3 regions of the Hydrogenophaga sp. SL48 genome follow, and region 1 is predicted to be linked to each of the others. Evidence: predicted binding sites of a transcription regulator. Region 1 holds the regulator's gene; each other region holds the start of a gene.
What was found. The regulator sigma-54, encoded in region 1, starts transcription at its own class of promoters, with help from an activator protein. The targets are predictions, from matches to a motif close to TGGCANGNAANCTGCTTT.
Positions count from the first base shown of each region.

Region 1 (9,870 bases):
GCGGGGGTGGGTCAGAACAGGCTGGCGATGAGCCAGCCGGCCGTGGCCCACATCATGAGAGCGACCGCGCCGTCCAGCAAGCGCCAGAGGTGCAGCGAATTGAGCCGGCGGCCGAGCCAGAACGCGGCGGCGCCGAGCAGCAGGAACCAGACCAGCGAGCCGGTGGCGGCGCCCAGGCCGAACACGGTGCTGCCCTGCCCGTAGGCCAGCGAGGCCGTGCCGATCAGCACGGCGGTGTCGATCCAGGCGTGCGGGTTGAGCCACGAGAACGCGAGCGCCGAGAGGATGGCCTGGCGCTGCGTCAACGGTGTGGGGGCTTGGCGGGTCTGGTCGCCGGCACCGTCGTTCAGCGCGACCATCGCCTGCGGCTTCAGGAAGCGCTGGAACGCCTGCCAGCCGTACACGCCCAGGAACAACACGCCGGCACCCACCAGCGCGCCGAGCATCTTGTCGGAGAGGCCGCCGAGCTGGGCCAGACCGAGCACGCCGAGGCCGATCAGCACCACGTCGGCCAGCGCACACACGGCCACGGTGAGCCACAGGTGCTGGCGCTGCAGGCCCATGCGCAGCACGTGCGCGTTCTGCGGGCCGATCGCCATGATGAGCGACATGCTCAACAGCATGCCGGCGGAGAAGGTGGGAAAAGCGAGGACCATGGGGGACTCCGGGAAAGCGTGTGTGACAGGTGTTGTCTGGAAGAACTGGCCGCCAGTGTGCGCCGTTGGATCCATGATTTAAATGAAGTTAACTTAAACTCTGATCACTCAATAATTACTTGATCGAAACATGCTCGACGCCCGCCAACTCGACGCCCTCGCCGCCGTGATCGAACACGGCGGCTTTGGCCCGGCTGCGCAGGCGCTGAACCTCACCCTCGCTGCGGTGTCGCTGCGCATCAAGGCACTGGAAGAAGGGCTGGGCCAGCGCCTGCTGGTGCGCGGCAAGACGGTGCGCGCCACGGCGGCCGGCCAGGCGCTGCTGGCGCATGTGAAGCAGCTGCGGTTGATGGAGGCCGATCTGCTGGGCGGGCTGCAGGGTGCCGGGGCGAAAGACGGCGCGCGCTGGCAGAACCTGAGCGTGGCGATCAACGCCGATTCGGTGGCGAGCTGGTTTTTGCCCGGCGTGGCGCCGCTGCTGAAGCGCCACCGGCTGCTGCTGGAGATCGTGATCGACGACCAGGACCACACGCACGACGCGCTGAAAAGCGGCGACGTGGTCGGCTGCGTCACCACGCTGGCCCAGCCCATGCGCGGCTGCGTGGCCGAACCGCTGGGCGTGATGCGCTACCGCTGCGTGGCCGCGCCCGAGGTGGTGCAACGCTGCACCACGCCGCGTGGCGCCGTGTCACCGCACCAGCTGCTGGCGCACCCGGCCATCATCTTCAACCGCAAGGACGCGCTGCAGGACGCCTTTCTGGAACAGCACTTCGGCCTGAAGCAACCCCACTACCCGCGCCACTACACACCGGCGGTGGACGCCTTCGAGCGCGCGATCGAGCTGGGGCTGGGCTGGGGCATGGTGCCCGAGCAGGACCTGACCGGCCGGCCGGGGCTGCAGGAGGTGCTGCCCGGCGCCACGGTGGACGTGGTGTTGTATTGGCAACACTGGGAGCGGGAGCCACTGTCGGCGCAGCGGCTGACGGCGGCGGTGAAGGCAGCGGCGCATGCCAGCCTGCCGCCGGTTTCTTTGAACTGAGCCGCAGGTATCGAGCAAGCACCTTCGCTTGCCGGAGCACGTGCCTTGCCCAGCACACACCGTGGAACCGGCTTCGCCGGGCCACTGGTGTGGTCCCCCTCAGGGGGAAGCCGCGAAGCGGCGCAGGGGGGTCAACCTTTCAAGCAGCTGCTCATGAACGCCTTGCGCTCGTCGCCCTTCAGGGTCTTGGCCTTGGGGTCGGCGTTGCAGGTCTTCATCTTGTTCTGTTGGGCGGTGCCGACAGCGGTGTCGCCGCTCAGGCAGGACTTCATGAAGGCCTTGCGCGCGTCGCCTTTGAGGGTTTTGGCCTGCGTGTTGGCGTTGCAGGCCTTCATGCGGTTCTGCTGGGCGGACGGCGCTTTCTCGGCCGCTGCAGGCGTGGCCGGTGTGGCAGCGGTCGCAGGCGCAGCCGGGGTGGCCGGGGTGGCGGCGGGAGCCGCCGCCTGTGCCTTGGCTGGCGCCGCCGCGGGTGCGGCGGCAGGGGCGGCGGTTTGAGCCAGGGCCATGGACAAAGAGCCGGCCAGCGCGATCAAGGTGATGAGTTGTTTCATGGAGGTCCTCTGGTTGGAAGGGCGTCCCCGGATGTCGGTGCCGCCTTGCCCGGTGCCGGGCCCGTTGAACATACCGCATCCGGCCGCGCCGCCCCTGGCAGGCCGCCCCCGTAAAATCCCGCCCCATGCTCTCAGTCAAACAAGAATTGCTCAGCGGCCTGGCCGCCGGGCTGGAAACCCTGTCCCCCGGCGCGGGCGCCCGCGCGGCTTTTGAATCACCCAAGGTGGCCGCGCACGGCGATTTCGCCTGCACCGCGGCCATGCAGCTGGCCAAGCCGCTCAAGCTCAACCCCCGCCAGCTGGCGGAAACCCTGCGCGCCACGCTGCTGGCCCAGCCGGCGTACCAGCGGTGGGTGTCCGACATCGACATCGCCGGCCCGGGCTTCATCAACATCCGCCTCAAGCCGGCCGCGAAGCAGCAGACCGTGCGTGAAATCCTCGACGCCGCCGAGGCGTTCGGGCAACAGCCGCGCAACGGTCAGCGACTGATGGTCGAGTTCGTCTCGGCCAACCCAACCGGCCCGCTGCACGTGGGCCACGGTCGCCAGGCCGCGCTGGGCGACGCCATCTGCAGCCTGTACCAGACCCAGGGCTGGGACGTGCACCGCGAGTTCTATTACAACGACGCGGGCGTGCAGATCGGCACCCTGGCCCATTCCACGCAACTGCGTGTCAACGGCTTCAAGCCGGGTGACGAATGCTGGCCGACCGACCCCGAGAACCCGGCCAGCAAGGGGTTCTACAACGGCGACTACATCCAGGACATCGCCAACGATTTCCTGGCGAAGAAGACCGTCAAGTCCGACGACCGCGAGTTCACCGCCAGCGGCGACGCGCAAGACCTCGACGGCATGCGCCAGTTCGCGGTGGCCTACCTGCGCCACGAGCAGGACCTGGACCTGCAGGCCTTTGCCGTCAAGTTCGACCACTACTACCTGGAGTCCAGCCTGTACACCAGCGGCCGCGTGGACGCGACGGTGAAGAAACTCGTGGACGCCGGCAAAACCTACGAGCTCGACGGCGCGCTGTGGCTCAAGTCCACCGAGTACGGCGACGACAAGGACCGCGTCATGCGCAAGGGCGACGGCACCTACACCTACTTCGTGCCCGACGTGGCCTACCACATCGCCAAGTGGGAGCGCGGTTTCACCAAGGTCATCAACATCCAGGGCACCGACCACCACGGCACCATTGCGCGCGTGCGCGCCGGCTTGCAGGCCGCTGGCGTGGGCATCCCCCAGGGCTACCCCGACTACGTGCTGCACACCATGGTGCGTGTGGTGCGCGGCGGCGAAGAGGTGAAGATCAGCAAGCGCGCCGGCAGCTACGTGACCCTGCGCGACCTGATCGAATGGACCAGCAAGGACGCGGTGCGTTTCTTCCTGCTCAGCCGCAAGCCCGACACCGAATACACCTTCGACGTTGACCTGGCCGTGCAGAAGAACAACGACAACCCGGTGTATTACGTGCAGTACGCCCACGCGCGCATCTGCTCCGTGCTCGCGGCCTGGGGCGGCGATGTGGCGACGCTGAAGGACGTGGACCTCGCGCCGCTGGACAGCCCGGCGGCACAGGCGCTCATGCTGTTGCTGGCCAAGTACCCGGCCATGCTCAGCGACGCCGCACGCGACTTCGCGCCGCACGACGTGACCTTCTACCTGCGCGAACTGGCCGCGAGTTACCACAGCTACTACGACGCCGAGCGCATCCTGGTGGACGACGAGGCCGTGAAAAAGGCCCGTCTGGCGCTGGTCGCTGCCACCGCGCAGGTATTGCACAATGGTTTGGCGGTGCTCGGCGTGAGCGCACCGCAAAAGATGTGAATTGAAAGCACCCATGAAACTTCAAGCTACGCAGGCGAGAAAGCACCACGGCGGCACCCTCACGGGTTTCGTGGTCGGCCTGCTCGTCGGTCTGGGCGTGGCCCTGTCGGTGGCGGTGTACGTCACCCGCGTGCCCGTGCCGTTCGTGGACCGGGGCGTGTCGCGCAAACCGGCGCAGGACGCGGCCGAGGCCGAACGCAACAAGGGCTGGAACCCGAACGCTGGCCTGGCGGGCAAACCCGCGCCGTTGCCTGAGCCCCCTGTGGCGCCGCAGCCGTCCACCCCCGAGCAGACGCCACCCGACAAGGACGCGAGCGCCACCAAGACCGATCCGGCCAAACCCGGCGCCACCAAACCCGCCGATGCGGCCACGGCCAAGCCCGAAGCCGATCCGCTGGGTGATCTCATGAAGTCCAAGACCGGGGCTGCCGCCGACCCGGCTGCGGCGGGCGCCGATCCGTTCGCGTATTTCGTCCAGGCCGGGGCCTTCAGGTCACCCGAAGAGGCGCAGGCCCAGAAGGCGCGCCTGGCGATGCTGGGCATGGACGCCAGCGTCAGCGAGCGCGAGCAGGCGGGGCGCACCGTCTACCGTGTGCGCATGGGCCCCTTCGGCCAGAAGTCGATGGCCGACGCCACCCGCGAGCAGCTGGAGGTCAACGGGGTGGAGGCCGCGCTGGTGCGCGTGCAACGCTGACGCTGGTGCTGCCGGCTCACGGAACTTTTCGCTTTGGACACAGCCCCAACACACCCTTTCAAGGAGTTTGACCACATGGACCGTCGAGTTTTTTCCCGCAGCCTGTTCTCTGTCGGCGCCGCCGCAGCGGCCGGCATGAGTTTGACGCCCGCGCTCGCCCAGCGCGTCGCGTTCCAGGAGGGCAAGGACTTTGTGCGCCTGGCCAAGCCCGCGCTGACCGAATCGCCCGCAGGGCAGGTCGAGGTGGTGGAGTTCTTTGCCTACAGCTGCATCCACTGCTTCAACTTCGAGCCGGTCTTCAACGAATGGGTCAAACGCAAACCGGCCCACGTCAACGTGCGTCGCATGCCGGTGGCCTTCAACCAGAACTTCGTGCCGATGCAGCGCCTGTATTTCACGCTGGAAGCCATGGGCCTGGTCGACAAGCTGCACGAGAAGGTGTTCAAGGCGATCCACGAAGAGCGCCTGCCGCTGACCACCGCACCGGCCATCCTGGCCTGGGTGGAAAAGCAGGGCGTGAACCGCGACCAGTTCACCGGCATCTTCAACGGTGCCGCGGCCAAGCTGGGTGAAAAGGCGATCGGTCTTCAGGACGCCTACCAGGTCGAAGGCACGCCCGCACTGGGCGTCGCCGGGCGCTTCTACGTGGGCGGCCAGGGTCCACGCACCCTGCTGGTCGCCGACACGCTGATCGCCGAGGTTCGCAAGGGCTGAGCTTTTCGGTCCACGCGCACAAGGCCCGCTGTCTGCGGGCCTTGTGCTTTCAGGTGGGGAACAAACTCACGCCGAGGCAGCGAAACGTGTTTTGCACCGCTACAATGAATGCAAGATTTGTGCCCTCCCCAAAGCCATGCCCCAACACACCACGCCCCACCGTCCTTCTGCCTGGTTGTTTGTCGCGGTCCTCGCGCTGACGCTGTCCTCCGCTGCCCGGGCGGAAAAAGCCGACAAAGACAAACCCATGAACGTGGAGGCCGACGCCCTGCGCTACGAAGACACGCGCCAGACCAGCGTGTTCACGGGCAACGTCGTGCTGACCAAGGGCACCATCGTCATGCGCGGCGCCAAGATGGATGTGCGTCAGGATCCCCAGGGCAGCCAGTACGGTCTGCTGGTGGGCACCCCAGAGAAGCCCGGGTTCTTTCGCCAGAAGCGTGAGGGACTGGACGAGTGGATCGAAGGGGAGGGAGATCGCATCGAATACGACAGCAAGGCCGAAACCGTGCTGTTCACCGGACGGGCCGTGTTGCGGCGTTACCGTGGCACCCAGCTCAACGACGAAAGCGTGGGCAGCCAGATCCTCTACAACAGCCTGACCGAGGTGTTCACGGTCAAGGGTGGCGACACCAACCGAACCGCCGCCAACCCGACCGGCCGCGTGCGCGCCATGCTCACGCCGATTCCGGACGCACCGGCCGCCAATGTGCCCGCGCCTGTGCCCACCGATCCAGCCAAGCTGCGTCCCAGCAGCAAGATCACCGAGCCTCGCAAGTGACGGGGACCGTCTCCAGCCCACAGGGTGGGATGGCGTCGAACAGCCGCCTGGAAGTTCGGGGTCTCAAGAAGTCCTATGGCAGCCGCAAGGTGGTCAAGGACGTGTCGCTGTCGGTGGACAAGGGCGAGGTCGTGGGGCTGCTCGGCCCCAACGGCGCGGGGAAAACCACCTCGTTCTACATGATCGTGGGCCTGCTGCGCGCGGACGGCGGTGAGATTCTGCTCGACGGACGGCGCATCGAATCCCTGCCCATCCACCGCCGTGCCCGCCTCGGCCTGGGGTACCTGCCGCAAGAAGCGTCGATCTTCCGCAAACTCACGGTCGCGCAGAACGTGCGCGCCGTGCTGGAGCTGCAGCACGGGCCTGACGGCCAGCCGCTGCGTGAATCCGAGATCAACAGCCGGCTCGACGAACTGCTCAAGGACCTGCGGGTGGACCACCTGCGCGACTCGCCCGCGCCGTCCTTGTCGGGCGGCGAGCGCCGGCGCGTCGAGATCGCGCGTGCGCTGGCCACGCGGCCCCGCTTCATCCTGCTCGACGAACCCTTCGCCGGCATCGACCCGATCGCGGTGCTGGAGATCCAGCACATCATCGGTTTTCTGAAGGCGCGCGGCATCGGCGTGCTGATCACCGACCACAACGTGCGCGAAACGCTGGGCATCTGCGACCACGCGTTCATCATCAGCGACGGCCACGTGCTGGCCAGCGGCACGTCCGCCGAGATCGTCGAAAACGCCGAGGTGCGCCGCGTGTACCTCGGCGAAAACTTCCGCATGTGAGCATGACCCCCACGCTCCTCACTTCGTGTGGTTCGCTGCCCCCCAAGGGGGCTGATTCGCCTTGGGGCGGCCCGGCGGCGAATCGTTTTTCCGAGCAAGCGGGACAGGCCCTGTGAAACAAGGTCTGTCGCTGCGCGTCTCGCAGCACCTCGCACTCACCCCCCAGCTGCAGCAGTCGATCCGGCTGCTTCAGCTGTCCACGCTGGAGATGGCCCAGGAGGTCGAGCAGATGCTCGACGAAAACCCGTTCCTGGAACGCGGCGAAGAAACGGCCGAGCGCGAAGACTTTGGCCTGGCGCAGACCGATGCGCCGGTCAGCGTGGCCGAGCAGATCGCCGACGCGGCCTCGCCCGTGGATGAATTCCCGGTGGCTGCCACCGAGTTCGACAGCCGCGTGTCCAGCACCGACAGCGCGCCGTCCGAGAGCGCACCCGCCGACGATCTGGAAAGCCGGCTCGAAGGCGCCAGCCCGGTCGAAGAGAGCTGGGAAGGCGACGGCACCGTCGAAATGGCGCCCGATGACAGCGAGTGGGGCGGCGACGCCCCGGCGCGCAACAACAGCTCCTCCGGCGAAGACGACGAAACCGCCAGCGCGGCCGATCTGGCGCGTGTGCCCGTGAGCCTGCAGGACCACCTGCACGAGCAGGCGCGCTGCCTGCGCCTCTCCGACGAAGACCGCGCCGCCCTGTATTTCCTGATCGAGTCGCTCAACGACGACGGGTACCTCGAAGACCGCATGACCGACCTGGCGCGGGCCTGGTGGCAGCTGTCGGCCTCGCCCGTGTCCCACGCCGAGCCGGCGTTCGAGGTCATCGAGGCCATTGAGGGCCGCCTCAACACCGCGCTGCAATGGCTGCAGCAGATGGAGCCTGCCGGTGTCGGCGCGCGCGACCTGGGCGAATGCCTGCGCCTGCAGATCCTGGAGATGCGCAATTCGCCGGCCGCCCGCGCGGCGCTCGCCATCTGTGGCCAGCCGCTGGAGCTGATGGCCAAGCGCGATGTGAAGCGCCTTTGCGGCCTCTGCAGCCTGGACGACGAGACGGTGCGCTCGGGGCTGTCGCTGATTGCACGGCTGGAACCCAAGCCGGGCCGCCGCTTCGTGGACGTGGAGCGCAACGTGGTCGTGCCCGACGTGATCGTCACGCGCGCCGGTCGCGGCTTCAAGGTGTCGCTCAATGCCGAGGTCATGCCGCGCCTGCGCGTGCACGACGTCTACGCCAACGCCATGCGCGGCAACCGCGGGGGCCGTGACAACGGCGGCGAGGCCGGTCACGCTGCCATGCAGCAGCGCCTGCAGGAAGCGCGCTGGTTCATCAAGAACATCCAGCAGCGCTTCGACACCATCCTGCGCGTCTCCAGCGCCATCGTCGAGCGCCAGCGCAACTTCTTCATGCACGGCGAACTCGCCATGCGCCCGCTGGTGCTGCGCGAGATCGCCGACGAGCTGGGCCTGCACGAATCCACCATCAGCCGCGTGACCACCGCCAAGTACATGTCCACGCCGTTCGGCACCTACGAGCTGAAGTATTTCTTCGGCTCCAGCCTCGGCACCGAGACCGGTGGCAACGCGTCGAGCACCGCGGTGCGTGCGCTGCTCAAGCAGTTCATCGCGGCCGAAGAGGCGGCCAAGCCGCTCTCCGACAACCAGCTTTCCGACCTGCTCAAGGAGCAGGGCATCGAGTGCGCGCGCCGCACCGTGGCCAAGTACCGCGAAGCGCTGCGCATCGCGCCGGCGAATTTGCGCAAGGCGCTGTGAACACCCCCTGCGCCGCTTCGCGTCTCCCCCCTCAAGGGGGGCCGCACCCGCGGCTTGGCAAAGCCAGTTCCGTGGTGCGTGCTGGAAACGGGCGCGCGTGATCGCCACCTGCGGACGCACCCGCGCTCAACATCTGTACTTCCTGTGAACCAACTCAAACTCTTCCTCCCCTGCGCCGCCGGCGTCGAGGACATGCTGGCCGACGAGGTGCAGCGCATCACCAGCGAGCCGCTGGCCTTCAAGGCGCGTGGCGGTGTGGGCGTCAAGGCCTCGTGGCGCGATGCCATGCGCCTGAACCTGCACAGCCGACTCTCTCAACGGGTCTTGGTGCAGCTGTGGCACGGCGGCTACCGCAGCGAGCAGGACTTGTACAACGCGGCTGGCGAGATCGCCTGGGAAATCTGGTTCACGCCGAAGCAGACCATCAAGGTCGAGATCACGGCGCAGCACAGCCCGCTCACCAGCCTCAACTTCGCTGCACTGAAGATCAAGGACGCGATCTGCGACCGCTTCCGCGACAAACGCGGCGAACGCCCCAGCGTGGACACCACCTGGCCCGACGTGCGCATCTACGCCCACCTCACCACCGAAGAGCTCACGCTCTACATCGACACCTCGGGCGAGCCGCTGTTCAAGCGCGGCTGGCGCGAAGACAAGGGCGACGCGCCGCTGAAGGAAACCCTGGCCGCGGCCATGATCGCCGCCACCGGCTGGAACGGCGGCGCCGCCGACTCGCTGGACGCCATCACCCCGCTGTACGACCCATGCTGCGGCAGCGGCACGGTGGTGATCGAGGCCGCGCAGATCGCGCTCAACATCCCGCCGGGCATGTTGCGCCGCTTCGCGTTTGAAAAGATGCTGCCCTTCCAGCCCCACGTGTGGACCGCCATCCAGGACGAAGCCGAGCGCGGCATGCGCGACTGGCCCGAGGGCCACGCGCCCATCGTGTTCGGCAGCGACGTGTCGTTCCGCATGGTCGATTTCGCGCAGCGCAACGCCGAGCGCGCGGGCGTGGCCCAGGCGGTGGAGTTGCGCGGCGGCGACGCGCTGCAGCGCATGCCGCCCACGCAGACGCCG
Region 1 covers NZ_CP063400.1:5,093,986-5,103,855, forward strand. The annotation lists gene IM738_RS24250 (LysE/ArgO family amino acid transporter) at 12-656, opposite strand; gene IM738_RS24255 (HTH-type transcriptional regulator ArgP) at 787-1,695, shown strand; gene IM738_RS24260 (PsiF family protein) at 1,827-2,246, opposite strand; gene argS (arginine--tRNA ligase) at 2,372-4,069, shown strand; gene IM738_RS24270 (SPOR domain-containing protein) at 4,083-4,763, shown strand; gene IM738_RS24275 (thiol:disulfide interchange protein DsbA/DsbL) at 4,839-5,477, shown strand; gene lptA (lipopolysaccharide transport periplasmic protein LptA) at 5,614-6,258, shown strand; gene lptB (LPS export ABC transporter ATP-binding protein) at 6,288-7,037, shown strand; gene rpoN (RNA polymerase factor sigma-54) at 7,150-8,793, shown strand; gene IM738_RS24295 (THUMP domain-containing class I SAM-dependent RNA methyltransferase) at 8,938-9,870, shown strand, end outside.

Region 2 (9,870 bases), 2.5 Mb from region 1:
GGCCGGGATGTGGCCGGCCTTGATGATCTCCTGGTCGTGGTAGACGTCGTGGATGAAGCGGTTGAGCGCGGTCACGCGCTGCACCAGGCCCTGCTCCATGCGCTTCCACTCGTGCGAAGGGATGATGCGCGGGATCAGGTCGAAGGGGATCAGGCGCTCGGTGCCGGAGCCGTCCTCGTCCTTGGCGCCGTACACCGCGAAGGTGATGCCGACGCGGCGGAAGATCATTTCCGCCTCCTCGCGCCGTGCCGCCATCACCTCTGCGGGTTGCTGCGCCAGCCAGTTGGCGTAGGCCTGGTAGTGAGCCCGCACCTCGGAAGGCGAAGCGTTCATCTCGTCAAACATCGGTCGGCTCATGGGCGTTTTTCTCCTGCAGACAGCATAGCAAGGAGTGGGCCAGCGGTGTGAGAGTGGCCCCAAAGCAGTGCGCCTCCCCGCGAGGGAATGGACCGATCAATCCATGGGTCTGGCGGGTGGAGCATCCGTGTCCGTGTCCGGTTCACCCGGTGGTGAGGGCTCCGGCCCGGTGGGCGCATCAAAGTGGTGCCAATAGCGCCGCGCGGCCTGCCGGTGGCAATGCACCGTGTTGGGCTGTTCGCTGCGCCACAGGGCCGCACCGCATTGGGGCGACTCGACCCAGGTGAGCCGCCGCGCCCGGTAGCGATCCAGCACCACCGGGGCCGGGTGGGCAAACCGGTTGCGGTAGCCCGACTGGATCAGCACCTGCCGGGGGCGCAGGGTGTTGAGCAGCACCGGGCTGCTGGAACTGGCGCTGCCGTGGTGCGGCGCCAGCATCAGGCTGGCGCGCAGTTCGGGCCGCGCCATGGCCAGGCGGGTTTCGCCCTCGGCGTCCAGATCGCCGCTGAGCCAGGCAGCCTCCTTCGCATTGCTCACCCGCAGCACGCAGGACATGGCGTTGGTCGATCGCAGCCCCTGCCCATCGGGGCCGTACAGCCCGGGCGCCGGGTGCAGCACCTCGAAGTCCACACCGTCCCACGCCCAGCGCTGGCCCGCCACGCAGCGCTCGCCCTCGCCAAACGACGACAGCCAGCGCGCGCCGGGCCAGGCGGCGCGCACGGCCGCCGTGCCGCCCGAGTGGTCGCTGTCGCGGTGGCTCACCACCACCGTGTCGGGCGCCTCGCCCAGCGCGCGCAGCAGGGGCACCACCACGCGCTGGCCGGCGTCGCTGTCGCTGCCGTGGCGCGGCCCGGTGTCGTAGAGCAGGCTGTGGTTCGCGGTGCGCACCAGCACCGCGCTGCCCTGCCCCACGTCGATCGCCATGACCTCGAAGGCGCCCTCGGGCGGGCGCGTCGGCTGCCATGCCAGCACCGGCCACAGCAGCACCACGCCCGCCAGGCGCAGCGCCCAGGGCAGGCGCAACACCAGCAGCACACCCCCCACCACCCCGGCCACCGCCAGCGACATGGGCGGGATGGCGCGAAACACCGCCGCCCAGGGCCATTGCGCCAGCCAGGCCAGCCACATGCCCAGGCCCTGCACCGCCCACGCCGCTGCGTCCCACAACGGCGACAGCAGCACGCCCGCGAGCGCCAGCGGCGTGACCACCAGCGTCACCCAGGGGATCGCGAGCAGGTTGGCCACCAGCCCGATCAGAGAGACCTGGCCAAACAGCAACAAGGACAGGGGCGCGAGTGCGACGGTGATGGCAGCCTGCTCGCGCAGCATGCCGAGCGCCGACCCGCCCCAGCGCCGCCAGTGGGGCACCGCGTCCAGCGGATCGTCCCGCTCCCCCCGGGCACCCGAGGCAAACAGGATGCCCACCGCGACGAAGCTCAGCCAGAACCCCGGCTGCATCAGCGCCCAAGGGTCGAGCAGCAGCACCACCGCCATCACCAGCGTCCACACCGCGGGCCAGGGCCACCGCCGCGCCGACAGTCGCAACGCGACCACCACGGCCAGCATCAGGACCGTGCGCTGGGCGGGAACGCCCCAGCCCGAGAACAGCGCGTAGGCCGCCGCGAGCGCCAGGCCGCCCCAACCCGCCGCCACCGGGACCGGCAGCACCAGCAAGGCGCGCGGCCATGCCCGGCCCAACCGCCGCCAGAGCCGCCCCAGCAGCGCCGTGGCCAGCCAGGCAAACAGGGTGACGTGCAGGCCTGAGATGCTCATCAGGTGGGCCACGCCGGTGCTTCGGAACAGGGTCCAATCGCTGTGGTCGATGGCGCTCTGGTCACCCACCACCAGCGCGGCCAGCACACCGGCGCTGCGCGGATCGTCCACCCGCTGGTGGATGCGCTCGCTCACCGCCTGCCTCGCGGCCTCCACGGGGTGCCACCCGCTCGCGCCGAGCCGCGCCGGCCGAGGATCGCGGGGTCCGTTGCGCACGTAGCCGGTGGCGCCGATGCCGCTCTCCCAGAGCCAGCGCTCGCGGTCGAACCCATGGGGGTTGCTGTTGCCGTGCGGACGGCGCAGGCGCACGGTCAGGCGCCAGCGGTCGCCGGCGCGCCAGACCGGCCCGGCGCCGACCACACCCCGGCTGTACCAGCCCAGCTGCAGCAAGGCGGGCAGGTGCAGGGGCTGGCCGTCCCGGGCGGCGGACTCCAGCGCGAACTCGAAACGCACGCCGTCGGCGCTGCGCTGCGGCAGCGAGGCCACGCGCCCCGTGACCTCGAGGTCGATGCCTTCGAGCGCCGGGGGCAGCGCCTGGGCCGCGAAATGCGCGGCCCGTACCCCCGTCAGTCCCGCGCCCGCCAGGGCGCCCGCGCAGAGGGCGATGGCGACACCGGTGGCGTGCCACCCGTTTCCGCGTCGGCCCCAGCGCAGCGCCAGCCCACCCAGGACAGCGGCACCCAGCAGCCCGATCGCGTACACCCGCATCGGCCACAGCACCGCCTGCTGCAGTTGAAGCGCCACACCCAGCACCCAGCCGGGCAGGACCGCCAGCGCGACCCAGGCCATGTTCAGGTCCGGCAAGGTGGCGGGCGACCCGCCACCCGTTCATACTGCGATGGCGCGGGACTTGCTAGCCCACGCCTGAGCCCTGCGGGCAGCCATGTCGCCTGCACCACCATTTTTTGCCTCCCTGTTGAAAGTGATCCCAGCATGGCCATCCACGTTGCCCTGAGCCACATCACCCATTATCGGTACGACCGACTGGTCAAACTCGGTCCCCAGGTGGTGCGCCTGCGCCCTGCGCCGCACAGCCGCACCAAGGTGCTGTCGTACTCGCAGAAGATCGAACCCGCGGGCCATTTCATCAACTGGCAGCAAGACCCGTTCGCCAACTACCAGGCCCGCCTGGTGTTCCCCGAGCCCACCACCGAGTTCAAGGTCACCATCGACCTGGTGGTCGAGATGGCGGTGCACAACCCCTTCGACTTCTTCCTGGAGCCGCGTGCCGAGGAATACCCCTTCACCTACGAAGCCTCGCAGACCCAGGAGCTCGCGCCCTACCTCGCCACCGCGCCGCTGACCGACGAACTCAAGGCCTACCTCGCCCAGGTGGACCTGAAAAAGCGCCGCACCATCGACTTCCTGGTCGACGTGAACCAGATGCTCCAGCGCGACATCTCGTACACCATCCGCATGGAGCCGGGTGTGCAGACACCCGAACAGACGCTGAAGCTGAAAAGCGGCTCCTGCCGCGACACCGGCTGGCTGCTGGTGCAGATGCTGCGCCACCTCGGCCTGGCCGCGCGCTTCGTCTCGGGCTACCTGATCCAGCTCGCGCCCGACGTGAAAAGCATCGACGGCCCGAGCGGCCCCGAGAAAGATTTCACCGACCTGCACGCCTGGTGCGAGGTCTTCCTGCCGGGCGCCGGCTGGATCGGCCTCGACCCGACCTCCGGCCTGCTGGCCGGTGAAGGCCACATCCCGCTGGCCTGCACGCCACAGCCCTCCAGCGCCGCGCCGGTGGAAGGCGCCATGGACAAGTGCGAGGTCGAGTTCGAGCACCACATGGGCGTGACCCGCGTCTACGAATCGCCGCGCGTGACCAAGCCCTACACCGAAGAACAGTGGGCCAGCGTGGTCGCGCTGGGCAAGCAGGTCGACGCCGATCTGGTGAAGCACGACGTGCGCCTCACCATGGGCGGCGAGCCGACCTACGTGGCCGTGACCGACCGCGACGCCGCCGAGTGGAACACCGACGCCCTCGGCCCCACCAAACGCGGCTACGCCACCGAACTGCTGGGCCGCCTGCGCGAGCAGTACGGCCACGGCGGCTTCGTGCACATGGGCCAGGGCAAGTGGTACCCGGGCGAGCAGCTGCCGCGCTGGGCACTGTCCATCTTCTGGCGCGCCGACGGCCAGCCTTGCTGGCACAACCCGGCCCTGCTGGCCGACGAACGCGACCCGGCGAAGTACGACGCCGACGACGCGCGCCGCTTCACGCAGGCGCTCGCGCGCAAGCTCGGCGTGTCCACACAGTACATCACCCCCGGCTACGAGGACACCTGGTACTTCCTCTGGCGCGAACGCCGCCTGCCGGTGAACGTGGACCCCTTCGACGCCAAGCTCGACGACGAGCTGGAACGCGCGCGCCTGCGCCGTGTGTTCACGCAAGGGCTGGACGCCACGGTCGGCTACGTGCTGCCGCTGCAGGCCGACGGCGACGGACCACCCTCCCAACACGGCCAGAGCGCCTACCACCGCGTGTCGGGAACGCAGTGGTCCACCGGCCCCTGGTTCTTCCGCGACGAGCGCATGTACCTCGTGCCCGGCGATTCGCCCATGGGCTACCGCCTGCCGCTGGATTCGCTGCCCTGGGTATCGGCCGCCGATTACCCGTACCACATCGAGCAGGACCCACACACCGCGCGCGACCCGCTGCCGAGCGGCGCCACCGTGAAACACCAGGTGTCACCGCACCAGGTGGGCGGAGGTTTTGCCGAAGGCGGCATGGTGTCCCTGCAGGGCACGGACTTCCATGCCAGCGGCGCGTCCGCCGATGGCCAAAGTGCCGGCCCGGGCGCCGCGCCCGCGCAGGCCCTGTCGTCGAAGTTCCCGCAGCGCAATCAATCGGCCGCCTGGCTCACCCGCACCGCGCTGGTGGTCGAGTCGCGCGACCCGCACCGCGCCAACGGACCCAAGGCCGAAAAAGCCGGTGGCGGCAAGACGCAGCACCTGTATGTGTTCATGCCGCCGATGCAGCGGCTCGAAGACTACCTGGACCTGCTCTCGGCGGTGGAAGACACGGCCGAGAAGCTGGGCATGACCATCGTGCTCGAAGGTTACCCGCCGCCGCGCGACCCGCGCCTGAAGATGCTGCAGGTCACGCCCGACCCGGGCGTGATCGAAGTGAACATCCACCCCAGCAGCAGCTGGGACGAGCTGGTCGAGCGCACCGAGTTCCTGTACGAGGCCGCGCACCAGACGCGCCTGTGCGCCGAGAAGTTCATGACCGACGGCCGCCACACCGGCACTGGCGGCGGCAACCACTTCGTGCTCGGCGGCGCCACGCCGGCCGACTCGCCCTTCCTGCGCCGGCCCGAGCTGCTGGGCAGCCTGGTCGCCTACTGGCACAACCACCCCTCGCTGTCTTATCTGTTCAGCGGCATGTTCATCGGCCCAACCAGCCAGGCCCCGCGCGTGGACGAGGCGCGCAACGACCAGCTGTACGAGCTGGAGATCGCGCTGCAGGAGATCGCCAAACAAAGCAGCCGCTACGGGCAAGGCCCCACCGCCGGGCCGCCCCAAGGCGGGGCAGCCCCCCCGGGGGGCAGCGGACCACGCGCAGCGGGGGAGCGTGGGGGCGACAGCTTCATGCCGCCCTGGCTGGTGGACCGCACGCTGCGCAACATCCTGATCGACGCCACCGGCAACACGCACCGCAGCGAGTTCTGCATCGACAAACTCTTCTCGCCCGACTCGCCCACCGGCCGCCTGGGCCTGCTGGAACTGCGCGCGTTTGAAATGCCTCCGCACGCCCGCATGAGCATCGCCCAGCAGCTGCTGCTGCGCGCCCTGGTCTCGCGCTTCTGGCAGAAGCCGTTCAGCCAGAAGCTCACGCGCTGGGGCACCGAGCTGCACGACCGCTTCGTGCTGCCGACGTTCATCCGCATGGACTTCGAGGACGTGTTGTCCGACCTCGCCGAATTCGGCTACCCGCTGGACATGGCCTGGTTCGAGCCGCACTTCGAGTTCCGCTTCCCGCTGGTGGGCCAGATCGCCGCGCGCGGCATCGAGCTGACCTTGCGCAGCGCGCTGGAACCCTGGCACGTGATGGGCGAAGAAGGCGCACCCGGCGGCACCGTGCGTTATGTTGACTCGTCGCTGGAGCGCATCGAGGTGCGCGTCTCCGGCTACAACGACAGCCGTTACGTCGTCACCTGCAACGGCCGCGCCGTGCCCCTGCAGAGCACCGGCACCGTGGGCGAATTCGTCTCGGGCGTGCGCTACAAGGCCTGGAGCCCGCCGTCGGCGCTGCACCCGTCGATCCCCTCGCACGCACCGCTGACCTTCGACATCGTGGACACCTGGATGAACAAGTCCATGGGCGGCTGCCAGTACCACGTGGCCCACCCCGGCGGCCGCAACTACGACACCTTCCCGATCAACGCCTACGAGGCCGAAAGCCGGCGCCTGTCGCGCTTCTTCCAGATGGGCCACACCACGGGCAAGATGAATGTGGCCCCGGCCACGCACAGCCGCGAGTTCCCGTTCACGCTCGATCTCCGGCATTGACCCCCTGCGCCGCCCGCGGCGTCACCGCCCCGAGGGGCGCCAGCAGCGGCCCGGCAAAGCCGGTTCCGCGCTGGCCTGGTTGAAGACACCTCCAGCGCGGCGCCGCTGACAAAAAGATGCTCACGTGAAGGACACCACGGGACAAGGCGATGAAGATGCACCGGTGGCACCACCCGAAGTGCCCGCGCGGGCATACTCCAAAGCCGTGACCCCAGAAGAATCCAGAGACTCCCTGTTTGACGATCTCAGCCCCGACTCTCCCCGGGACTGGGCGTCGTCGTTCTCCATGGCGGCCGACGCAGGCCACCGCGACGAGTTGCGTCTGCCTGGCACCGACGACCTGGCACCCACCTGGGCCAGTTTCTTCGACCACGTCGGCACCGACGGCCTGGCCGACCTGAACCGCCGCAACGACAACCTGCAGCGCCAGATCCGCGACAACGGCGTCACCTACAACGTCTACGCCGACGCCGCCACCGGCCAGCAGCGCCCGTGGGCGCTGGACCTGTTCCCCATGATCGTGAGCCCGCAGGACTGGGCGAAGATCGAGGCCGGCGTGTTGCAGCGCACGCGCCTGCTCAACGCCATGATGGCCGACCTGTACGGGAAGCGCGAGCTGCTCCAGCGCGCCCTGCTGCCGGCGGCCCTGGTGCAAGGCCATCCGGGCTACCTGCGCGCCATGCAGGGGGTCAAGCCCGTGGGCGGCACCTGGCTGCACATCGTGGCCTTCGATCTGGCGCACGGGCCGGACGGTCGCTGGTGGGTGGTGGGCCAGCGCACGCAGGCACCCTCGGGCCTGGGCTATTTGCTGGAGAACCGCATCGCCATCGCGCGCCAGTTCCCCAAGGCGTTTGCCGGCATGAAGGTGCAGCGCCTGGCCGCGAGCTACCGCGCGCTCATGGACGGCATCAAGGCCATGGCGCCCGAAGGCGAGAACGCGCGCATCGCCCTGCTCACGCCCGGCCCCTACAACGAAACCTATTTCGAACACGCCTACCTGGCGCGCTACCTCGGTCTGACGCTGGTCGAAGGCAACGACCTCACCGTGCGCGACCAGCGCCTCTACCTCAAGACGCTCAGTGGACTGGAGCCGGTGCACGCGCTGATCAAGCGGCTCGACGACGAGTGGCTGGACCCGCTGGAGCTGCGCACCGACTCGCGCCTGGGCGTGCCCGGCCTGCTGCAGGTGCTGCGCGCGGGCAACCTGCTGCTGGCCAACGCGCCGGGCTCGGCGCCGCTGGAATCGAGCGCGTTGCTCGGCTTCCTGCCCGCCATCAGCCGCCACCTGCTGGGCGAAGAACTGCGCCTGCCCTCGCTCGCCACCTGGTGGTGCGGCGAAGACGCCGCGCTGCGCGAGGTGCTGCCGCTGCTCAAGGACAGCGTGATCAAGCCCACCTACCCGCAGTCGGGCCGCGACACCGCCATGGGCCAGAGCCTGAAAGCGCGCGAGCTCGACGAATGGTCGGGACGCATGGTGCGGCACCCCGACGACTACACCGTCCAGGCCTGGCTGCCGCTCTCGCAAACGCCCACCTGGACCGGCGAGCACCTGATCCCGCGCTCGGCCATGCTGCGCGTGTTCGCGCTGGCCGACGGCCCGCAGAGCTGGCGCATGCTGCCCGGTGGCCTGGTGCGCCTGGCGCCGCGCGGCCAGCTCATGGCCTCGATGCAGCGCGGCGGCAGCAGCGCCGACTGCTGGGTGCAGACCGAGGGCGCGGTGGACCACACCAGCCTGCTGCAAAGCGCGCCCAGCACCATGGCGCTGGCCCAGCACAAGCGCCCGGTCACCAGCCGCGCGGCCGAAAACCTGTTCTGGCTCGGGCGCTACACCGAGCGCGCCGAAAACAGCATCCGCCTCGCCCAGATCGTGCTCACCCACCTGGGCGGCGAAGAGCCCAACTCGAAGCCGCTCATGGCCTGGCTCTCGGCCACCGCCCACGAAAACTCGCTGGTGCTGCCCGACGTGCCCGCCGCCGGACAATCGGCCCGCGTGTTCGCGCGCTCGCTCATGGCCGGCCTCTCGCCCGAGCCGGGCAGCCCGCTGGCCGGGCAATCGTTCAGCGTGGGATTCAACCTGCGCGCGCTCAAGGCCTCGGCCGCGCAGGTGCGTGAGCGCCTGTCGCAGGAACACTGGAACCTGATCGAGCGCACCGAAGCCGGCTTTGCGCGCGACTGCGCCGAGATGGCCGCCGACGCCGAATACGCCAACACCGAGGCCCTCGCCGCGCTGCAGAACGCGAGCGAGCTGCTGGCCGCCATCACCGGCGCACAGACCGACCGCATGGTGCGCGACAGCGGCTGGCGCCTGCTCTCGGTGGGCCGCCACATCGAACGCCTCATCACCCTCTCGCGCGCGCTCCAGCTCGGCCTCGAACACGGCTGCCTGCACGACCAGGCCGGCTTCGAAGCCGTGGTCGCGCTGTTCGACAGCACCATCACCTTTCACGCCCAGTACCAGCAGCGCCGCGACATGGTGGCCCTGATCGACCTGCTGGTGATGGACCGCGACAACCCGCGCTCGCTGGCCTGGGTGGTGCAGACCCTGCGCTCGCGCCTGGCCAAGCTCTCGCAAAGCGCCACGCCGCAGGACGCCGTGCTCGCCCAGGGCCTGCCCGACCCCGACACCTGGGTGCTCGCCGACCTGAGCAACTGGCAGCGCCACCCCGAAGGCGAGCGCCACTGGGGCGACCTGGAAACCCTGCTCGAAGATTGCGAAGACGCGGCCGGTGAGCTCTCCGAAGAAATCACCCGCCTGCACTTCAGCCACGCCGACCGCAAAAATCAAAGCGTATGAACACCCGCCAACCGGCGCGCGATCTGCCACCCCTGCAGCAGCGCCCCGCCAAGAACACCGCGGAACCGGCTTTGCCGGGCCGCTGGTGTTGCCCCCCGCCGGGGGGTGGCGCCGCAGGCGACGCGGGGGGGTGTTCATGCTCTTAAGAATCTTGCACACCACCACCTACCGCTACCACGGCAGCGTGGACATGGCGCAGCACATGGTGCACCTCTCGCCGGTGGACACACCCACGCAGGCGGTGCAGGCCCATGCGCTGCGCGTGAAGCCCGAGCCCGCCGCGCGCAGCCAGACCACCGACGTGTTCGGCAACCAGCGCACGTTTTTCTCGTTGCAGGCGCCGCACGAAACGCTGGTGGTGGAGGCCGACAGCCTGGTCGAGACCCATGAGCCCGGCCCCCTGCCCGACGACGCGGCCTGGACCGCGCTGA
Region 2 covers NZ_CP063400.1:2,592,767-2,602,636, forward strand. The annotation lists gene IM738_RS12270 (circularly permuted type 2 ATP-grasp protein) at 1-357, opposite strand, end outside; gene IM738_RS12275 (DNA internalization-related competence protein ComEC/Rec2) at 454-2,919, opposite strand; gene IM738_RS12280 (transglutaminase family protein) at 3,064-6,645, shown strand; gene IM738_RS12285 (circularly permuted type 2 ATP-grasp protein) at 6,851-9,439, shown strand; gene IM738_RS12290 (transglutaminase family protein) at 9,576-9,870, shown strand, end outside.
Region 2: IM738_RS12280 (transglutaminase family protein) is a predicted target of sigma-54. The motif match lies at 2,970-2,987, and genes of this name have one in related genera.

Region 3 (9,870 bases), 1.9 Mb from region 1:
CCGCAGCGGCGGTGAGGTCGATGCGGCCGTCGGGCGACACTGGCATGACGTCCACGGGCACGCCCTGCTCGGCCAGCGAGCGCGCCAGGCGCAGAAGGGCCGAGTGTTCGACCGCGCCGATCAGCAGGCGCTGGCGGCCCTGCGCCCGGGCCGTCGCCAGCAGGCCGGTCAAGGCCATGTGGTTGGCCTCGGTGGCGCCGCTGGTGAAGATGAGTTCGCTGGTCTTGCAGCCCAGCGCCTTGGCCGCCGTGGCCCGCGCCGCGCCGAGCACGCGCTTGGCGTCCTGCCCCGGACCGTGCTGCGACGAAGCGTTGGCCCAGGCGGTGACAAACACCGGCCCCATGGCATCCAGCACCTCCGGCGCGGGTGGGGTGGTCGCGTTGTGGTCCAGGTAGATCATGGCGAGCTTCTCCTCCAACCCAGGGCACCGCCGGGCCGACTTTGCCGGACGGCCAGTGCCGCCCCCTGGGGGGTAGCGCGAAGCGCTGCGGGGGGTGTCAGGTTCTTCATGGCCAGAACTGCCTCTCGCTGTCCAAACACAGCAAGTCCAGTAAGGGTTCGATCTGGTCGGCCCGCTCCTTCACCACCCAGGCCTGCTGTGTGTGGTCGCGGGCGCACAGCGTCCAGCAGGGGTGCTCGCCCATGGGCGGCTTCAGCAAGGCGATGGCGATGGTGCCGCCGCTCGGGTCCACGTTGCGCGAGCAGCACGGGCTCTCGACCCGGTAGCCCTGCTCGTCGATCCACACGGTGGGTTGCACGAAGCGGTAGCGCACGCGTTCCTTCAGTGCCCGCTCCAGGCGGTGCAGCGTCAGGTCACGCGGCAGGTTGCGCGCTTCGGGGACAGCGTTCATGCAACCTCGTCTTCGGTCTCAGGCAAGAGGCCGGCGGGTGCGGGCACGAGTTCGATTTCCATGCAGCCGACCACGCAGCCGGGGAACTGCACCAGGTAGACCGGCTCGTTGAGTTCCTGAGCGTGGCCGATGTTGACGATCTCGCCCACCGTGCCGCGCGCGGCCAGCAAGGCGTCGGGTCCGCGTTCGGGGTGGCTGCCGTCGTTGACCAGGTCGTCCAGCGCGATCACGCGCTGGCCCCAGGCGTAGACGGGTTCGCGGGGTTCAATGCCGTTCATGGGGCTTCCTTTTCAGGTTGGGGTTGACCGAGCGTCGTGATGCTGGAGGCTTTGTCGCCGAGTTGCGCCAGCACCTCGTCGGGCAGGTTGTCCAGGGTGCAGAGTTCTTTGGCGCGCATGCCGACGCGGTGGCCGGAGTCGACGAAGTCGACCGCGTAGATGTAGAACTGCTGCAGGAAGGTGTTGATGTTGATGACGTAGCCGATCTCGCCCTTGTTCACCAGCACCTCGCCGATGTCCTTGCCGTTGTAGGTGCCGTCGTTGCGCACCACGGAGCGCGCGATCACGCGTTCGCCGTACTGGAAGCGCGGTGGAAAGGCGAGTTCGATCTCGGCGTCGTCGCGGTTGATGTCAGCCATGGGGCGCTCCCGGTACGAGTGAAAGGGCCTGGCGCGGGTCCTGGCGTTCGAGCACGCTCTGGCGCACCAATGGGTCGTCGTCCTCGCGCAGCGGGCCGAGCAGGTCCGGGTCGGCGCGCTGCGCCACTTCCCAGCGCACCCGCCAGTCGGTGTCGGCCATCAGGCGCGGCAGCAGCGGCGCGGGCAGTCGCTCGGCGACGGTGCGGCGCACCTCGGGCGACTTGTCGCTGAGCAGGATCAGCAGCGCCGGCATCTCCAGGCGCTGCGCCACGATCAGGCGCACGGCGCGGTCGGGGTCGCGCGCCATGGTGGGCAACAGCGCCAGCGGCAGGCGCCGCGCCACCCACTCGCGCACGCCGTAGTCGGTGTCGTTGCGCATGGCGGCGAGTTCGGCGGTTTCCAGGCGCTGGGCGACGCGGATGCGGACCTCGCGGTGCGGGTCGTGCGCCATGCGGCCGAGCAGCTGCTGCGGCAGGCGCAGCGCGATCTGCAGGCGCACGGTTTCGTCCGGGTCGTCCATCAGCGAGGCCAGGCGGAACACGTTGGCGTGGCGCGCGGCGATGGCGCGCACCTCGAAGTACGCATGGCCGAGCTGGCGGTCGCCCTGTTCCGGGTGCCAGCGGAAAAAACGGTCGATGCGGCGCGCGTACACGTCCTGCATGCAGGCGTGGCCCGGTTCGCAGCCTTGTTCGGCTGGCAGATCGCGCAGGGCCTGGTATTCGCAGGCGCTGCAGTCCACCGGGCCGCCCTGCCAGTGCGAGGCCTCGATGTCGCCAGCGGGCGCGCGGGTGCCCCTGAACTCGGCGAGCGAGGTGTCTTGGGCGCTCATAACTTGGCCCCGTTTCCGCTCCAGCCGCGCACCGGGTAGGCGCTCAGCGGGTCCACCGCGTCGGGGGTGTTGGCGGCTTCTCGGCGTGCGAGCACATGCAAGAGCAAGGCTCCACCGAGGTGGTCTTTCGGGTCGAGCTGGCGCAGCGCGGCCAGCATCAGACGCGCTTCGTCGAAGTCGCCCAGGCGCAGGCTCAGGTAGGCCAGGCCCTTGAGCGTGAACAGGTAGAAGCGCACAGCCGGGTCGTGGCGCAGGGCATCGTCGTCGGGCGGCGCGTCGCCGAAGCTGGGGCCGAGCGCGCTGCGCGCAATCGCCAGCGCGTCTTCACCGACCGCGCGGGCCTTGTCCAGCGCATGGCCATAGAAATGAAACCGGTAGAGCGCGATCAGCGGCCCGGGGTGGCTGGGCGCCAGCGCCCTCGCCTTTTCCAGCAGTGCCAGGGCCTCCTCAGGCTGGTCGCGCTTGAGGCCCGCTTCCTTGATCAGTGCATCGACCTCAGGGCTGACCGCGCCGCCGATCGCACCGGCGCCGAACGCGTCGAGCGCGTCGTCCAGCCCCAGGTTGACGACGGCGGCGTTCATGGCCTGCGCTCAGGAGGCCAGCGTGGCCGGGCGGCCGCGCCCGATGGCGCCGATCTCGATCTTGGTCACCCCCACCATCGGCGCCGGGCTCTCACTCGATGCGCTGCTGCAGCCGCAAGCGGCCTGGTTGGGGTTGGTGAACGTAAGGCCCGACTGGGTCGGCGTGTCGGCGAAATCGACAATCACGCCTTCGAGCATCAGGCGGCTCTCGGCGCCGAGGAACAGGCGCAGGCCTTCGATCTCCAGCACCTGCTCACCCGGGCCGGGCGTGGCCTCGGCGCTGAATTCCGAGCTGTAGCCCGAGCAACCGCCGGGCGACACCGCCAGACGAAAACCCGCACCGGCCGGCAAGCCAGAGAAGCGCACGATACGCGAGATGAACTTGACGGCGGCGGGCTTGAGGACGATGTTGGGCAGCATGGTGGTGGTCTCGATGTACGGGATGAATGCAAATAACTCGGGAGGTCTCAAGCACAGACCGCACGCCCTAGGGCGAGCGCAGCAAAGCCCCCTTCAGAACACCGCGGAACCGGCTTTGCCGGGCCGCTGGTGTTGCCCCCTTGAGGGGGTGACGCGCCCTTGGGCGCGGCGCGGGGGTGCTTCAGATTTTTACGATGCAGCCGTCAACCGGGCACACGGCGACGCACTGCGGCTCGTCGTAGTGGCCTTCGCAGTCGGTGCACTTCTTGGGGTCGATGACGTAGGTGCCGCCTTTTTCGCGGATCGCGACGTTCGGGCATTCGGGTTCGCAGGCCGAGCAGGCGGTGCAGGTGGAAGCGATGATCTTCATGGGCATGGTGGCTCTCCTTCTATGGAACGTCGTGGGGAAATGAGGGTCAGGCGGCTTCGGCGAGGCCGCCGGTGAAGGCACCCTGGCGGATCTGCGCGTCACCGCGCGGCTGGTGCGTGATGGCGCCGCTGGCAATGCGGCCGCGGTAGCCGTTGAACCACTCGAGCGCGGCCTTTTCGATGAACTCGCCGACGTACTGGTCGACCGGCTCGACACCGGCGGCCAGCAGCTCGTCGCGCGGGCAGGCGCCGATCTTGGCGACCAGCACGGCGTGGCAGTCGTTGATGGCGTTGACCACCGAAGGCAGCTGCTCGTCGTCGCCGTGGCCGCCCTGGCAATACAGGTCGACGCGGCGGTGTCCGACGAACAGGGCCTGCGCGGCCGAGACTTCAAACACCTGGAATTCGGTGACGTGGCCGAAGTGCTCGTTGACCCGGCCGCCGCCTTTGGTGGCGACCGCGACCAGCACCTTCAGGTCTTGATCCACATCGATGGCGCTGGCTGCGGCCAGGGCTTCGTGTTTGGCGGCCTGTTGCGCCTGGCGCTCGACCTCGACCTTGTCCTGGTAGCTCTTGCGCTTGTCCAGGTCGTAGACCACTTCCATCTGCTCCAGCTTGTCGAGCGTGAACTCTTCCGAGCGGTCTTCGCCAAGCAGGCCCACCGCGTCGGCACGGCACTGGCGGCAGTGGCGCATGAGGTTGGCGCCGCCCATGCAGGCGTCCTGCACAGCCTTCAACTCCGAAGCGGTCGGGCCGCGCTGGCCGGTGAGGCCGAACACCGTGCCGTGTTCGGCTTCGGAGATCAGCGGCATGATGTTGTGCAGGAAGGCGCCGCGCTTCTTCACCTCGCGGTTCACCTCGATCAGGTGCTCGTCGTTGATGCCGGGGATCAGCACCGAGTTGATCTTGGTGAGCACGCCGCGCGCGGTGAGCATCTCCAGGCCGAGCATCTGGCGCTCGTGCAGGATCTTGGCGGCCTCGTAGCCGGTCACGCGCTTGTGGTTCCAGAAGATCCAGGGGTAGATCTTTTCGCCCACGGCCGGGTCCACCATGTTGATGGTGATGGTCACGTGGTCGACGTTGTATTTGCAGATCTCGTCCACCTGGTCCGGCAGCGCCAGGCCGTTGGTGGACAGGCAGAGCTTGATGTCGGGCGCCTGCTCCTGCAGCATGCGGAAGGTGTCGAAGGTCTTGGCCGGGTTGGCCAGCGCATCGCCCGGGCCGGCGACACCGAGCACCGTCATCTGCGGGATCTCGCTGGCCACGGCCACCACCTTCTTCACCGCCTGTTCGGGCGTGAGCTTTTGCGACACCACACCGGGGCGCGACTCGTTGCTGCAGTCGTATTTGCGGTTGCAGTAGTTGCACTGGATGTTGCAGGCCGGCGCCACGGCCACGTGCATGCGCGCGTAGTGGTGGTGGGCTTCTTCGGAATAGCAGGGGTGGTTCTTGACCTTGTCCCAGACTTCCTGGGGCATGTCGTCCGGGCCATCGGACGTGCCGCAACTGGCCTTGCCCTCACCGCCGGAGGTGCCACAGCCACCACCGGTGGAAGGCAGCTCGGGCGCGGCGCCCAAGGGTTTGATCTGTCCGATGGACACATACGTCCTGGCGGGCATGGCGCCCGCCGCTGCACTGCCACCACTGCTCAATGCTGTCGACATGAAGACCCCTTTCGTGCAACCAACAACGGCCGCTTGGGCAGGTCTTCAGCGAATTTCGTGCCATCGAAAAAAAACGTTTCAGATCAATGGCTTGGTGGTTCTGTCGGTTGTCGGGAATGGGACAACGGGGGTGGTTTTGTCGGGGGCCGTCGGGGTTGCGACAAAGCGGGAAATGGGTGGGAGGATGGGGGTCTACTCAGCGCGGCTGAGGGTATCGGCAGCGTGGATGGCCGGAATGCAGCGTTTGGAGCCGGTCGCTGGCTGCGGGAGTACTCTTGCTGCCCGGCATCAAGCAGTCGTTTGGGCCTGGTCGCACGCGAAGTCTCGAATGCTGGCTGTATGGGGTGCAGCGGTAGGTCGCCCCGCAGGATGACCAATGGCAGGTTCCGGCGGCCGCTGTCATTGGTCTGCGAGACCTGGCTGGCTGCTGCCAGCCTCAAGCAGCCATGCAGGAGGGCTGCTCTGCAGCGATCCGTTCATCGGCTCAAGTCTGGTCGCTGACTGCAAACGCCTCCGGACGCTGGCGTTCTCCCGTCTCTGACAAAGCGTCCCCAGTTCATTGACTGAACACCTTCGATCGCGCGCCCAGCAGCGCATCGGCGAGCGCGCAAACGCTTGGCAGCTCGCTGCCCGCTGTTGTCATGCAAACGAGCAGCTTTCTGCGAGACCAGGCATCTGAAAGTGCGACGATGCGGGCGCCTGCCTTGCCAAAGCGCACGGCAGCGCTCTCGGGCATGACCGCCGCCCCCACGCCCGCAACCACAAGCTCTGCGACAGCGTCAAAGCCGCCCAGGCGCACCCGATGGCGCGGGACGCGGCCGCTGCGGCTGGCCTGGGCCGCCAGAAAGCGGCTGAGTCCGCTGTCCCGAGCCAAGCCAACAAAGGGGTGCTCCAGCAACTCGCCATAGGCCATTGAGCGGCGGCGGCCCAGGGGCCAGCGCGCAGGCAACAGCGCCACCAATCGGTCATCAACCCAAGGCTGCACCAGCAGCCCGGAGGTGTCGACGTAGTCCGCGACGATGCCCAGGTCAGCGGTGCCACGGCGCAATGCGTCAATGACCGCCTCGCTCGGCAGCTCTTGCACGTCCACATCAAGGTCAGGGGTCTTCACCAAGAATTGTCCGATCGTGCGCGGAAGGGTCTCGGACATGGCGGCCGTGTTGCAAAGCAGTCGAACCGTACCGCGCAATCCATGGCCAAAGCTCGCCATCTCGACATGCAGCGATTCGAGTTCAGCAAGCACACGGTTGGCGTGGCGCATCAGCGCGCGCCCCGCGTCGGTGGGCACCGCGCCCGACTTGGAGCGCTCCAGCAGGCGCGAACCGGTCGCGTCTTCAAGATGCTTGAGGCGTGCACTGGCCGCGGCGAGCGAGAGGTTCACCGCTGAAGCCGCGGCAGTGATGGTTCCATGCGCCATCACGGCGGCGAAGAGGTGCAGATCGAACGGATCGATGCGGTAGTCGGAGGTGCGGCGCTTGGGGGTGGTGCTCATGGGCTTCATCCTACGGAATCTGCGAAGGACACGTTCGCAGCAATCCGATGGACAGCACCTGCGCTGCGCAGACACCATGGGGCATGGACACATTGCAGCTCTCGATGGTGGTCGTTGTCTTCGTTCTCGCGGGCGGCGTGAAGGGCGTCACCGGCATGGGCCTGCCCACGGTGGCCATGAGCTTGCTGGGGCTGTGGATGCAGCCGGTGCAAGCGGCCGCGCTGCTGGTCATCCCTTCGCTGGCGACCAACGTGGCGCAATGCTGTGGCCCTCACCTGCGCTCGCTGGCATCCCGGATGTGGCCTGGCTGGTTGGCGATGGCCATCGTGACGGTCAGCGCGCCAGGCCTGGGGGGAGCCGTCCAATTGCCATGGGCCAAGGCCTGGTTGGGCGGAATTCTCATGGCCTATGGCCTCTGGGGTCTGTGGCGCCCTCATCTGCCCGATCTGTCGCGCTCCAGCCAATGGCTCAGCGTGCTGGCAGGCACGGCCACCGGGTTGGTCACGGCGCTCACGGCCGTCTTCGTGTTGCCCTGGGTTCCCTATTTGCAGACGCTGCGGCTGAGCAAGGATGAGATGGTGCAAGCGCTGGGCCTGTCATTCACCGTCGCCACACTGTCTCTGGCGGTGAGGGTGCAAATGTCGGCCCCTTTCGAGTCGGGGTCGGCCGACCTTGCCATTGCATTGGGCGGGGCATTGATCGGCGCCTTTGGCGGGCTCAAGCTCGGTGAGGTGCTGCGAGGCCGCCTTGCGGGCCCCGCCTTCCAGAAGGCGCTTTTTGTGATCTTTGTCGCCTTGGGCGCGGCCAACCTGATCCAGGCGCTTTGACGTGTCATGAAGAACCCAAAGGACTTGTTGGCTGCCGCTGCTTTGTTGGAGCGGGCTTACAGACTGGCGCATGTGCTTCAAAGCGAAGGCTTGCTCGAAATCGAGTGTCGGCAGTTCGTTGCAAACGAGCTTGTCGAGGTACTCGACGAGGCTCGTGTTGCGCTGCTTGCGGCAAGTGACTTGCCCAGGCTGACCTGAGCCGCGCCCATCATCGAAGCCATCGCCATTCGCAACGAGCACTTCCGCCAGGTGCTCTACACCGCGAAGAACCGCCAGCTGGTCGTGATGGCATTGAAGCCGAACGAAGAGACCGGCGCGGCGCTGGTGCGGCCGGCCGGTTCTTCCTCACATCAACTCAACTCAACTCAGTTTTGGCCAAACTTCGTTTTGGCCGCAGCGATGCAAGCGCTCTTGGCGTCGCCCGCCATGGCGTCGCACTTCTCAGCGGCCACCTTGTAGTCGGCGGCCATCTTGTCGGTGGACGCGTCTTTCCTGGCCTCGGCGATTTCTTTGCCCATCTTGGCGTCGGCCATGGCTTTGACCTCAGCGGCCTTGGCCTCTTTCACACACACGTCTTTGGCGTTGCCGGCCAGGTCGTCGCAGCGCTCCTTGGCCACGGCGTAGGTCGATTCGGCCTTGGCTTCCAGCATCTTGGTGCGGTCGGCGGCCTTGCCGGTGTAGCTGTGCTCCAGCTCGGCGAGCGCGACCTTCTCTTTGGCCTTGGCCTCTTCCATGCAGATGTCTTTGGCGTTGGACGTCTTCGTGTCACACGCCGCCTTGTCTGCCTTGTAGTCCGCGCTGATGCGGGTCTTGCCGGCCTGGTAGTCGGCCTTGCTCAGGTTGGCAGCGTAGGCCGCCGGAAGCGACAGCAGGCTGGCGGCCAGGAGAGCGGCCTTGAGGGTGGTGAGCTTGTTCATGAAAATCTCTCTGCAAGTAAAACCAAGGGCCATTGGAGTGACGCGGATTCAGCGTGTTGCGCTGGGCAATCGAATCCGGGTCGGGGCTGCGGCCCTCGAAGCAACGGGCAGAGTGTCTGCCTGATGAGCAGAGATTTCCGTGCGACACCGAACACAACAGCCAGAGCGCTGAGCCTGCGCTTCGGCCCGCCGCTGCTGGGGCGCGGCGCCAACGCCCGGCGCGTGGCGTTGGTGACTGAGCGGCGCCAGCCGGCGCGCTCAGCACACAGCGACGCAAACGACGTCGCCCCCTTCCGCTAGAAGTACGCTGCTTCCAGTATCTTGGGCTGGGCCCTGATCTCGCTGGCGGGCCCGCTGTAGCGCACGTCCCCCGTGCGCATCACCACGGCCGAGGTCGCCACCGACAAGGCCACCTCGGTGAACTGCTCCACCAGGATGACGCCCACGCCCTGGTCCACCAGCGATTCGATGGTCCTGACCAGGCGCTTGACGATCAGGGGCGCCAGGCCCAGCGACATTTCGTCGATCAGCAGGTACTTGGGGCGCGCCATCAGCGCATGCCCGATGGACAGCATCTGCTGTTGCCCGCCGGACATGGTGCCGGCCAGCTGGCGCTTGCGTTCCGCCAGCTCGGGAAACAGCGCATACACCTCGGCCACGGCAGGACCGACCCGATCCCGCGCCAGCATGGAGCCGGCCACACGCAGGTTGTCGTCCACCGACAGCTTCGACAACACCCGGTGGCCTTCGGGCACCGCGGCCACGCCCGCCAGGCGCACCACGTCGGGCGGGCAGCCCTGGATGGCGCGGCCATCGACGCTGATGCGCCCCTGGGCGATGGGCAGCATGCCGGCCACGGCCAGCACCAGCTCCGACTTGCCCGCGCCATTGGCCCCCAGCACCGCCGTGACCTGCCCTTGCTCGACCGACATCGAGACGTTGCGGACCAGCTCCCGCCCCTGTTTGGCCACCGTGAGGTTTTCAATGATCAGTGCCATCAGCCCAACTCCTCCATGCCCAGATAGGCCGCCTGCACCAGCGGATCGGCCAACACCGCTGCGGTGGGGCCCATCGCGATGCGCCGGCCAAAGTCCAGCACCAGCGTCTGCTCGCAGATCCGGGTGATCAGGTCCACATCGTGGTCAATGACCAAGGTGGAGGCGCCGGTCAGGCCATGGATCTGCAGGATCAGGTCGCCCAGGTGCCGGGTTTCTTCGGGGGTGAGCCCCCCGGCCGGTTCGTCAAACATCACGATGCGCGGTCGGCCCACCAGGCAGCGGGCC
Region 3 covers NZ_CP063400.1:1,571,916-1,581,785, reverse strand. The annotation lists gene IM738_RS07580 (cysteine desulfurase family protein) at 1-400, opposite strand, end outside; gene IM738_RS07575 (DUF3024 domain-containing protein) at 507-851, opposite strand; gene IM738_RS07570 (nitrogen fixation protein NifZ) at 848-1,129, opposite strand; gene IM738_RS07565 (nitrogen fixation protein NifZ) at 1,126-1,488, opposite strand; gene IM738_RS07560 (4Fe4S-binding leucine-rich repeat protein) at 1,481-2,317, opposite strand; gene IM738_RS07555 (hypothetical protein) at 2,314-2,898, opposite strand; gene IM738_RS07550 (HesB/IscA family protein) at 2,908-3,318, opposite strand; gene IM738_RS07545 (4Fe-4S binding protein) at 3,500-3,694, opposite strand; gene nifB (nitrogenase cofactor biosynthesis protein NifB) at 3,735-5,306, opposite strand; gene IM738_RS07535 (LysR family transcriptional regulator) at 5,908-6,843, opposite strand; gene IM738_RS07530 (sulfite exporter TauE/SafE family protein) at 6,927-7,670, shown strand; gene IM738_RS07525 (hypothetical protein) at 7,677-7,868, shown strand; gene IM738_RS07520 (hypothetical protein) at 8,036-8,587, opposite strand; gene IM738_RS07515 (ABC transporter ATP-binding protein) at 8,884-9,585, opposite strand; gene IM738_RS07510 (ABC transporter ATP-binding protein) at 9,585-9,870, opposite strand, start outside.
Region 3: nifB (nitrogenase cofactor biosynthesis protein NifB) is a predicted target of sigma-54. The motif match lies at 5,397-5,414, and genes of this name have one in related genera.